DNA from 2 places in the Bradyrhizobium sp. USDA 10063 genome. Region 1 is predicted to be linked to the other one. Evidence: riboswitches for the same ligand, from Rfam matches in the RefSeq annotation. Region 1 holds a riboswitch; the other holds the start of a gene.
What was found. Region 1 has a riboswitch for S-adenosylmethionine ahead of metX (homoserine O-acetyltransferase MetX). Riboswitches for the same ligand answer to the same signal wherever they lie in the genome.

Region 1 (5,257 bases):
CAATTGGGAGCCGCAGATGCGCTATTTCTCACGCGGCCACCGCTGCATCGCCTATTCCGCGCGCGGCTACACGCCCTCCGATGTCCCGCCATCGGCCGAGGTCTACAGCTACAAGCATTTCTACACTGATGCGCTCGCGGTGCTCGATCATCTCGACATCGCACGCGCGCACTTCGTCGGGCTGTCGATGGGCTCCTATTCGTCGCTGCAGGTTGCGCTGAATGCGCCTGAACGCGCGCTGTCGATGACGCTCGCGGGCGTTGGCTCCGGCTCGAGTCTCGAAAACCTCGACGCCTTCCGCGCGCAATGCCGGGCCAATGCCGAGCAGTATGAGAGCATCGGATCGGCCGACGTCGCCAAGGTGACGCGCGAAGCGCCGGGCCGGATTCCGTTCCTCGTCAAGGATCCGCGCGGCCACGCCGACTTCTATGCCGCGCTCGCCCGGCACGATGCCAAGGGATCGGCCAATACCATGCGCAGCTTTCAAGGCGGACGGCCCTCGATCTACACCATGGCTGAAGCGATCGGACGCGTGGGAACGCCGGCGCTGATCATCTGCGGCGACGAGGACGACAATTGCGTCGAGCCCAGCCTGTTCCTGAAGAAGCGTTTGCCCGCGGCGGGGCTGACGTTCTTTCCGAAGTCGGGGCACGTGCTCAACCTCGAGGAGCCGGCGCTGTTCAACGAGATGGTCGAGCGCTTCATCGCGCTGGTGGAGGCCGGAAGGTGGCTGCCGCGCGATCCCAGGTCGATGGTGGCAGTACCGGTATAGCCGAGAGGGCGATGCGCTCCCTCTCCCGCTTGCGGGAGAGGGCTGGAGTGAGGGCTCTCTCCACGGGCGACCTCGCAAGTGGAGAGAGCCCCCACCCGCCGCGCTTCGCGCCATAGCCGAAGCTTCGCTTCGGCGTCTCTTAAGAACGGCCGCCGCCGGCGGCCTATGCTCCCCCGCAAGCGGGAGAGGTGGAGCGGAGCCTGTGGCTTGACGCGTCATTGCGAGCGCAGCGAAGCAATCCATTTCACCGCTTGCGGCGGCATGGATTGCTTCGTCGCTTCGCTCCTCGCAATGACGGCGGTTGGCGGCTCTACTCTTTGCGCGTTGGCAATGACGGTGACTACTTCCCCTTGCCGCCCCTGCTCAGCAGGAACACGCCCTGCTCGCCGAACATGTTCCAGACCCACCAGGGCAGGTTCAGCGGCACCGGGCGGCCATAGAGGTCGAGCGCGACTGCGCGCTCCATCTTGACGTGGATCTCGTCGCAGAGCTGCACGAAATCCTTGATGGTGCAGAAATGAATGTTGGGGGTGTCGTACCAGGTCGCCGGCAGGTTTTCGGTGCGCGGCATGTGCCCGCCGATCAGGAGCTGCAATCGCATCTTCCAGAAGCCGAAATTCGGGAACGAGACGATGGCGCGGTGACCGATGCGCAGGAGATTCTCCAGCACCGCCTTCGGCTGCCGCGTCGCCTGCAGCGTCTGCGACAGGATCACGTAGTCGAACGCATCGTCGGGATAGTTGACGAGGTCGGTGTCGGCATCGCCCTGCACCACCGCGAGTCCCTTGGCGACGCAGTGGTTGACGCCTTCGCGCGACAGCTCGATGCCGCGGCCGTCGATGCCGCGGCTCTCCAGGAGCTGCAGCAGATCGCCGTCACCGCAGCCGACATCGAGCACGCGCGAACCCGGCTGCACCATCTCAGTGACGAGAAGATGGTCCGGGCGGTGGCTCGTGCTCGCCTGCGGCGCCACGCCGGGCAGCGGCAAGGTCTGTTCCTGAAGCGCCATCACGCAAGCCTCGCATCGCCGAGGCCGCGCGCCTTGCCGGCCGAGTGCAGGAAGGCGCGCGAGATATCGAAGAATTCGGGCACGTCGAGCAGAAAGGCATCATGGCCCCTGTCGGTCTCGATCTCCGCGAACGAGACCCGCGCGCTGGAGGCATTGAGCGCATGCACCAGCGCCCGCGCTTCCGAGGTCGGGAACAGCCAGTCAGAGGTGAAGGACACCACGCAGAACCGGGTCTTGATCCCGCGGAACGCCTGCGCCAGCACGCCATTGTGGTCGGCGGCGATATCGAAATAGTCCATCGCCCGCGTCAGATAGAGATAGCTGTTGGCGTCGAAGCGCTCGACAAAGGACGAGCCCTGGTAGCGCAGATAGCTCTCGACCTGAAAGTCGGCATCGAAGGAGAATGTCGGCAGCTCGCGATCCTGCATCCGCCGCCCGAACTTGCGGTGCAGCGCCGCGTCCGAGAGATAGGTGATATGCGCGGCCATCCGCGCGACCGCGAGCCCGCGATGCGGATGCGTGCCCTGGTCGACATAGCGCCCGCTGCGCCAGTCCGGATCGGCCATCACGGCCTGACGGCCGAGCTCATGAAAAGCGATGTTCTGCGCCGAATGGCGCGTCGAGCAGGCGATCGCGAGCGTCGAGAACACGCGCTCCGGATAGGCCGCGGCCCATTGCACCGCTTGCATGCCGCCCATGGAGCCGCCGACCACCGCGAACAACGTCTCGATGCCGAGCCGGTCGATCAGCATCGCCTGCGCGCGCACCATGTCGGGAATGGTGATGATCGGAAAATCCAGGCCCCACACCTTGCCGGTCGCAGGATTGAGCGAGGCCGGGCCGGTCGAGCCCATGCAGCCGCCAAGCACGTTGGAGCAGATGATGAAATATCTGGAGGTGTCGAGCGGCCGGCCGGGACCGACCATGGTCTCCCACCAGCCGGGCTTGCCCGTCACCGGATGCACATTGTTGACATGCTGGTCGCCGGTCAGAGCGTGGCAGACCAGGATGGCGTTGGAGCGCTCGGCATTGAGCTCGCCATAGGTCTGGTAGGCGATCTGGAACGGCGCGAGATCGATGCCGCAGTCGAGCTTCAACGGCTGATCCATGCCGAACTTCGCCAGCGGCGAGGACGGATGATCGGCCTCATGGGCACGATCCTCGGTTTGGATCGATGAACTCTTGATCGACTGCACCTTGGTCATTTGCGGCGCCTTCCTCCGACGCGGAGGTCCTGGACAGAAATCAGGCCATGAAAAACCCGGCCTGAACAAAGGTTCGGCCGGGATCGATCTGTCCCCGGCCTGTTTAGCGAGTTCTTTAACGTGGCTGCAAGCCGGCCGGCTCAAATGACCACGGGAGTGGCGGGAAACTAGTCCCTTACCCGACCTGCGTCAAGACAAGCGGGGCGTTAACCTAATCGTTACCTTTAGACTGAGCTTGCACCATCTGCCCCCATGGGACAGAACGGAGGGCCTGCATCCTTCGAGACGCGGCGCGCGCGCCGCTCCTCAGGATGAGGAGATAGAGTTTTCGCTGGATTCCAACAATGTCAAAACCGCCTCCGGCGCCGCCTTCGCTGGCCGAACTGCGCAAAGAGATCGACGCGATCGACGAACAGGTGCACCGCCTGTTGATGGCGCGCGGCGACATCATCGACCGCCTGATCAGGGTGAAGCAGACCCAGGAAGTCGGCTCCGCGTTCCGGCCGGCGCGCGAGGCCGGCATGATGCGCCGCCTGGTCGAGCGCCATCGCGGCATCCTGCCGCTCGACACCATCGAGAGCATCTGGCGCGTCATCATCTCGACCTTCACTTACGTCCAGGCACCGTTCTCGGTGCATGCCGATGTCTCGGTCGGCGAATCCATGATGCGGGATTCGGCGCGCTTCCATTTCGGGTTCGTGGTCCCCTACGTCTCGCATTTCAGCGCACAGGCGGCGGTCGAAGCGGTGGCGAAATCGAAGGGCGACCTGGCGCTGGTGTCGGCCATTTCCAGCCGCACGCCGTGGTGGATCGGCCTCGAGGCCGAAGGCGCGCCGAAGATCATCGCGCGGCTGCCGTTCCTGGAACGCGCCGATCATCCCGCAGCGCTGCCCGTCTTCGTGATCTCGCGCGTCGCTGACGATGCGATGGTGACCGAGGTCGAGATGTGGAGCGTCCGCGTCTCCGGCTGGAACGCCGAAATCGCCCGCGCGCTGGCGCCGCTTGCCGAGATCGTCGCGGTGCCGGACACGGCCTTCGACGGCGCGGCGCTGCTGGTGTCGGTCGCGGGCATCGGCTTCGAGACAATCAAGCTGGCGCTGATCAAGGCCGGTGCCTCGGTGCGCTCATCGGCCCTCGTCGGCAGCCACGCAACGCGCTATACGGTGCCTCCGAACGGGATGGCAAAGACTTAAGGCAAGGCCGTCCCTGCAAATCCGGAGCCAGAGAGTCAGAGATGTCCCGCCCCGTGCCGAATCCCGGCATCCTCGATATTGCGCCCTATACCCCCGGCAAGACGCCGGTGGCGGAACCGGGGCGCAAGGTGTTCAAGCTTTCCGCCAACGAGACGCCGTTCGGCCCCTCGCCGAAGGCGATCGAGGCCTATAAGCACGCCGCCGACCATCTCGAGGACTATCCGGAAGGCACCTCAAAGGTGCTGCGCGAGGCGCTCGGCCGCGCCTACGGCCTCGACCCGAACCGCATCATCTGCGGTGCCGGCTCGGACGAAATCCTGAACCTGCTCGCCCACACCTATCTGTGCGAAGGCGCGGAGGCGATCTCCACCACCCACGGCTTTTTGGTCTATCCGATCGCGACGATGGCGAACGGCGCCAAGAACGTCGTGGTGCCGGAGACCGACTACACCGCCGATGTCGATGCGATCCTGAAGGCGGTCACGCCACGGACCAAGCTGGTCTGGCTCGCCAACCCGAACAACCCGACCGGCACCTATCTGCCGTTCGACGAGGTCAAGCGGCTGCGCGCAGGCCTGCCGCCGCACGTGCTGCTGGTGATCGACGCCGCCTATTCCGATTACGTGGTGCGCAACGACTATGGCCTCGGTCTTGAACTGTGTGCGACGACCGAGAACACGGTCATGACCCACACCTTCTCCAAGATCCACGGGCTCGCGGCGCTGCGTGTGGGCTGGATGTTCGGCCCTGCGCATATCGTCGATGCGGTGAACCGCATTCGCGGCCCCTTCAACGTTTCGAGTCCGGCCATGCTCGCGGCGGTGGCCGCGGTCGAGGACACCGCGCATGTCGAGATGTCCAGGGTGCACAACGAAAAATGGCGGAGCTGGGTGACGGACGAGATCCGCAAACTCGGCCTGAAAGTGACGCCGAGCGTCGCCAATTTCGTGCTGATCCATTTCCCGACCGAGAAGGGCAAGACCTCGGCCGAGGCGGACGCCTTCCTCACCAAGCGCGGGCTGGTGCTGCGGGCGGTGAACAATTACGGCCTGCCGCACGCGCTGCGCATGACCATCGG
Region 2 (5,257 bases), 360 kb from region 1:
CGCACGCTCCGCAGCGTGGCGTTGGCGCCGAGGACGCCGCCGCAGCTTGGACATAGAATGTTCCAGGACATCTCGAACAGGCCCAGCCGCGACGCGTGCAGAAGCGTCGCGATGACTTTTGCCTCGTCCAGCCCGCGGCCGGCGGCCAAGGCCACGGCATTGACCCGGGCCAGTTCCTCGCCGCGGCCGTTCTGGACGAGATTATCGACGGCATCGACCACGATAGGGTCGGCCGAGCGGCGCAAGGCGTCGAAGAGGGTGTCGCTATCCTGCATGTGCCGAACATACCTCAATTGTCCCGGTGATGTCCCTCCTGTGTTGACTGCGGCGCACGCGAAAATCTGGACGACACTCGGCCGCTAACTAAAGCGTGATGACTTTTCTTCGAATCGTCATCCCGCTTTAGCTCTTTGTTTGAGCATGATCTCCGCGCAAACGCTTCGCGTTTGTCGCGAGGGAAAACCGGTGCCCACTTTTCCGGATCATGCTTTAGGGTCGAAGGGCGTCGATAGCGTGGGCTATGAGAATACCGACGCTCAATATAATCAGACATGAAATTGCTGCATCAAACATGCCTTTAGTGGATGATCTCACGCCTGATCAGTCAAAAAGATTCGACCGCGAGGGAACGTTTCCAGCACTGTTGATGCGGCTAGGCCACAACCGGCGTCATGTGGGCCAAGCGAGCGTTACGTAGGCCTGAACACGCTCAATATTGTCGTTTCCCCTTCCGAATGGTGGCGGCTACGACCGCGGTCGACAGGTTCTGATCGCTGACGGCGCCAAAGGCGCTCACCCGGAGAGCAATGGGTCAGTGCGATGGCAACAAGCCCATTGAAGGCGAGCCAAGCCGCAATGATCTCGAAACAGGTTACAGTGTAGTCCACAGACCACCCATCAAGCCGTCCCACGCTAAGATAGGCCACGACGTCTTTGTGTCGTTATGGTGGTCACAAAGAATGCAAATTGTGATTGAGGGCTAACCGTACCGAAGGGCAACAGTGCAACTTGTGCCAAGGCCGACCTTGCAAGCGGCGGCAGAGGATGAAGATCACACCCTGAAATGTTTGGACAGCTTCAGGCCCTGGGCCTGGTAGTTCGAGCCGATGCGCTGGCCGTACATCGCATCGGGACGGGCGAGCATTTTCTCATAGACCAGGCGGCCGACGATCTGGCCGTGCTCGAGGATGAACGGCACTTCGCGCGAGCGCACTTCCAGCACGGCGCGCGCGCCCTTCCCGCCGGCGCCGGCATAGCCGAAGCCGGGATCGAAGAAGCCGGCATAGTGCACGCGGAATTCACCGACCAAGGGATCGAACGGCACCATCTCGGCGGCGTAGTCCGGCGGCACCTGCACGGCTTCCTTTGACGCGAGGATATAGAACTCGCCAGGATCGAGGATCAGGCTGCCGTCGGGGCGCGCGCGGATCGGCTCCCAGAAATCATCGACTGGATAACCGCCGCGGCGATCGACGTCGACAACGCCGGTGTGACGCTTGGCGCGATAGCCGACGAAGCCGCCAGAACTCTCGCCCGAGAGATCAACCGACACCGCGACGCCGTTGGTGAGATCGGCATCGTCGATATCGACCAGGCGCTCGACATCGTGCAGCGCGTCGAGCTCATCGGCGTTGAGGATGGCATCGCCGGTGCGGAAGCGCACCTGCGACAGCCGCGAGCCCTCGCGCACCAGGATCGGAAACGTCTTGGGGCTGATCTCGGCATAGAGCGGGCCATGATAGCCGGCCCCTATCATATCGAAACGACGCGTGCCGTCGGCGATCACGCGGGTGAAGACGTCGAGCCGTCCGGTCGAGCTTTTGGGGTTCGCGCTGGCTACGATCTCCTGCGGCAGCGCGAGGCTTTCCAGCAGCGGCACGATATAGACGCAGTTAGTCTCGAGCACCGCATCATCGGACAGATCGATCTCGTGCAGCTTCAGCTCGTCGATGCGCTCGGCGACGGTGGCGTCCGGACCGGGGAGGAAGCTCGCGCGCACGCGATAGGCGATGTCGCCGAGGCGAAGGTCGAGGCTGGCGGGCTGGATCTGGCTCTCGACAAAGGGATAGGCAGGCAGGATCAGGCCGGCATCCGCCATCGCCGCGATCATGCGGTCGGGCAGGATCCCATTGGCATCGTCTTGCAGCACGAACGACACGGACACGGTCCCTCAAGACGGTTTTCAGCCACTCAAGCCCTAAAATAAGAGCTTTTACGGGGTAGCCGATGCCCGCCTTGACGGAAAGAGCGGGAACGAATATCAGCAGCACTTATCCCGTGGTGATTTGAGCCGGCCGGCTTGCAGCCACGTTAAATAAGTAGCTAAACAGGCCGGGGACCTCAGCGATCCCGGCCCTTCAGGCCGGTTTTTTTGTGACCATTTTCCCAAAGAATGGTCACGTTGGAGGTCCTATGTCTGAATCAAAATCGTCTGAGTCAAAATCGGCTACGCGCTACCGCCCCGAAACCCGGCTGGTTCATTCCGGAACGCTGCGTTCACAATTCGGCGAGACGTCCGAGGCCCTGTTCCTGACCCAGGGGTTCGTCTACGCCACCGCCGAGGAGTGCGAAGCGCGGTTCAAGGGCGAGGATCCCGGTTTCCTCTATTCGCGCTTCTCCAACCCCGACGTCTCGATGTTCGAGCGCCGCATGATCGAGCTCGAAGGCGCGGAAGCCGCGCGCGCGACCGCGACCGGCATGGCGGCGGTGACGACCGCGATCCTCGCGCCGCTGAAGGCCGGCGATCACGTGGTCGCCTCCAAGGCGATGTTCGGCTCGTGCCGCTACGTGGTGGAGGACCTCTTGCCGCGCTACGGCATCCAGTCGACCCTGGTCGACGGTCTCGACCTTGACCAGTGGAAAAAGGCGATCCGGCCGAATACCAAGACCTGCTTCCTCGAGAGCCCGACCAACCCGACGCTCGACGTGCTCGACATCGGCGCGATCGCCGAGATCGCGCACCAGGGCGGCGCGCGGCTGATCGTCGACAATGTGTTCGCCACCCCGATCTGGCAGAGCCCGCTGTCACTCGGCGCAGACGTCGTGATCTATTCCGCGACCAAACATATTGACGGCCAGGGCCGCTGCCTGGGCGGCATCATCCTCTCAAGCGAGGCCTTCATCAGCGAGCACATCCATAATTTCCTGCGCCAGACCGGGCCGTCGATGTCGCCGTTCAACGCGTGGATACTATTGAAGGGGCTGGAGACGCTCGCGGTGCGCGTCCGCGCGCAGACCGAGACAGCGGCCAAGATCGCGGACGTGCTCGCGAGTCATCCGAAGATCACGCGGCTGATCTATCCCGGCCGCGCCGATCACCCGCAGGCGGCTACGGTGAAGAAGCAGATGCGGTCGGGCTCGACCCTGATCGGGTTCGAGGTGAAGGGCGGCAAGGCCGGCGCATTCCGCTGCCTCAACGCCCTCAAGATCGCGCGCATCTCCAACAATCTCGGCGACGCCAAGAGCCTCGTCACCCATCCCGCCACCACGACGCATCAGCGTCTTGCGCCGGAAGCGCGCGCCGAACTCGGCATCAGCGAAGGCTTCATCCGCTTCTCCGCCGGCCTTGAGCACGCCGATGATTTGATCGAGGATTTTGTCCAAGCGTTGGAGAGCGTGTGAGCGCGGTTGCCGTAGGGTGGGCAAAGCGAAGCGTGCCCACCATCACGAGCGAAATGCGGATGGTGGGCACGGCGCAAGTGCGCCTTTGCCCACCCTACGCATCCGAGTTGAACTACATCGGCCTATACGTCCGCACATCCGCCGGCACATTCACGCCGAGCTTGATCTGGCCGACCGACTTGATGATGTCGTCGCCGAGCAATTGGGCGAAGCAGGCATAGCCCCAGTCGTTCATGTGCAGGCCGTCGGCGATCACGAAGCTATCGATCGGGATCGACTGCTTCTCGTGCCACTCGCGCATCACCTCAAAGCGCGGGAAGATGCTGACATGGCGGAGTTCGGCGATCCGGTTGAGCAGCCGGATGATCTTGTTGGCGCTGGCGGCGCGTTCGGTGACGCGCGGCGAGTATTGGGGATCGACCAGCACGACGTCGGCGCCCGCCGCCTGGATGCGCGCCACGCCATCCTCGACCATCTTTCCGGTCTCGCTGGGATCGAGGTCGCGCAACACCGCATTGGTGCCGACCTGCCAGAGCACGAGGTCCGGATGCGCGTCGATCACCTCGGTCTGCAGGCGCCGCATCATTTCGGGGGCGTCTTCGCCGCCCCTGCCGCGATTGACGACACGGATGTCGGCGCCGGGATATTGCCGGTGCAACTGCGCCGCGAGCCGGTTCGGATAGGTGAATTCCGGCGCCGACGAGCCATAGCCCTGGGTGGAGGACGAGCCGAAGGCGATGATCGTGACCGGCTGGCCCGCGGCAAGCTTGCTCGCAACGTGGGGCAGCGAGCCCATCGTCTTCGCCACACCCTTGGGCGGCAGGCAGGGCACGCGGTGGAAGATGTCGCCAGCAGACTTCGCGACCTCCTTCACCTTGTCGATCGCCTTGCCGGCGATGCCCTTCTGCGCGGCATCACCCTGAGCGGCGCCAGCCGCATTGGCCGCGGCGGCGGCCGGCGTGAACGATCCTGACTTGTCGGATGAGGGATGGGATTTCGCACCCTCAGGAAGCGCCGCATGCTGATCGCCTTGCGCAACTTGCGCGCGCAGTGGCGAGGTCACGAGCACGGATGCCGTGACGGCGGCGGCTGCGACCAGCCAGGCGCTTCGACAAAAAGGGCGGTAGGTACTCATTAACGCTGGTTCCCTTTAGTTCTGCTGCGCCGGGCCGAGATGGGCCGCGTCGATCACGAATTTCGACAGCGCACGGCCGAGACAGGCATGCACCCGCTTGGCCAGTTCCACGCCGTGGGTGGCGCTGAACAGGTCGAAATCACCGGCATCGTTCCAGTGATGCATGATGGCGAAACGATCGAACAGCGGAACATCATGTTCTTGTGCCGAGACCCGCATGTTATCTAGGTATGGTGAGCCGGAAATCATGCTCTCGGTGCGGGGGCTGTACTGAAGGTTGACCAGGACCACGTCGGTTCCCGCCTGTTGCAACGCACCAATCCCCGCATCGATGGCGTTGCGGAAGTCATCGGGATCAGTCGATCGGATAGCATCGACGGTACCGGTCTGCCAGATGACCAAAATAGGCCATTTTGCTTCCACGAGCTTAACGAGGGTACCGGCCGTATCCTCCGCGGTCTTGGCCCCCTGCAGCTCCACGGACAGATTCACAGTGGTCGT

Region 2: it holds a riboswitch for S-adenosylmethionine, as region 1 does, so the genes downstream of both, ACVJGD_RS25560 (O-succinylhomoserine sulfhydrylase) here and metX (homoserine O-acetyltransferase MetX) in region 1, are expected to answer to the same signal.

The regions. Positions count from the first base shown of each region.
Region 1 is NZ_JBSSGP010000002.1:4,613,858-4,619,114, forward strand. It holds gene ACVJGD_RS23860 (alpha/beta fold hydrolase) at 1-772, shown strand, start outside; gene metW (methionine biosynthesis protein MetW) at 1,113-1,781, opposite strand; gene metX (homoserine O-acetyltransferase MetX) at 1,781-2,986, opposite strand; SAM riboswitch at 3,069-3,148, opposite strand; gene ACVJGD_RS23875 (chorismate mutase) at 3,331-4,179, shown strand; gene hisC (histidinol-phosphate transaminase) at 4,221-5,257, shown strand, end outside.
Region 2 is NZ_JBSSGP010000002.1:4,973,138-4,978,394, forward strand. It holds gene ACVJGD_RS25550 (DUF5939 domain-containing protein) at 1-275, opposite strand, end outside; gene ACVJGD_RS25555 (2'-deoxycytidine 5'-triphosphate deaminase) at 1,052-2,158, opposite strand; SAM riboswitch at 2,268-2,347, shown strand; gene ACVJGD_RS25560 (O-succinylhomoserine sulfhydrylase) at 2,413-3,621, shown strand; gene ACVJGD_RS25565 (SGNH/GDSL hydrolase family protein) at 3,734-4,756, opposite strand; gene ACVJGD_RS25570 (SGNH/GDSL hydrolase family protein) at 4,772-5,257, opposite strand, start outside.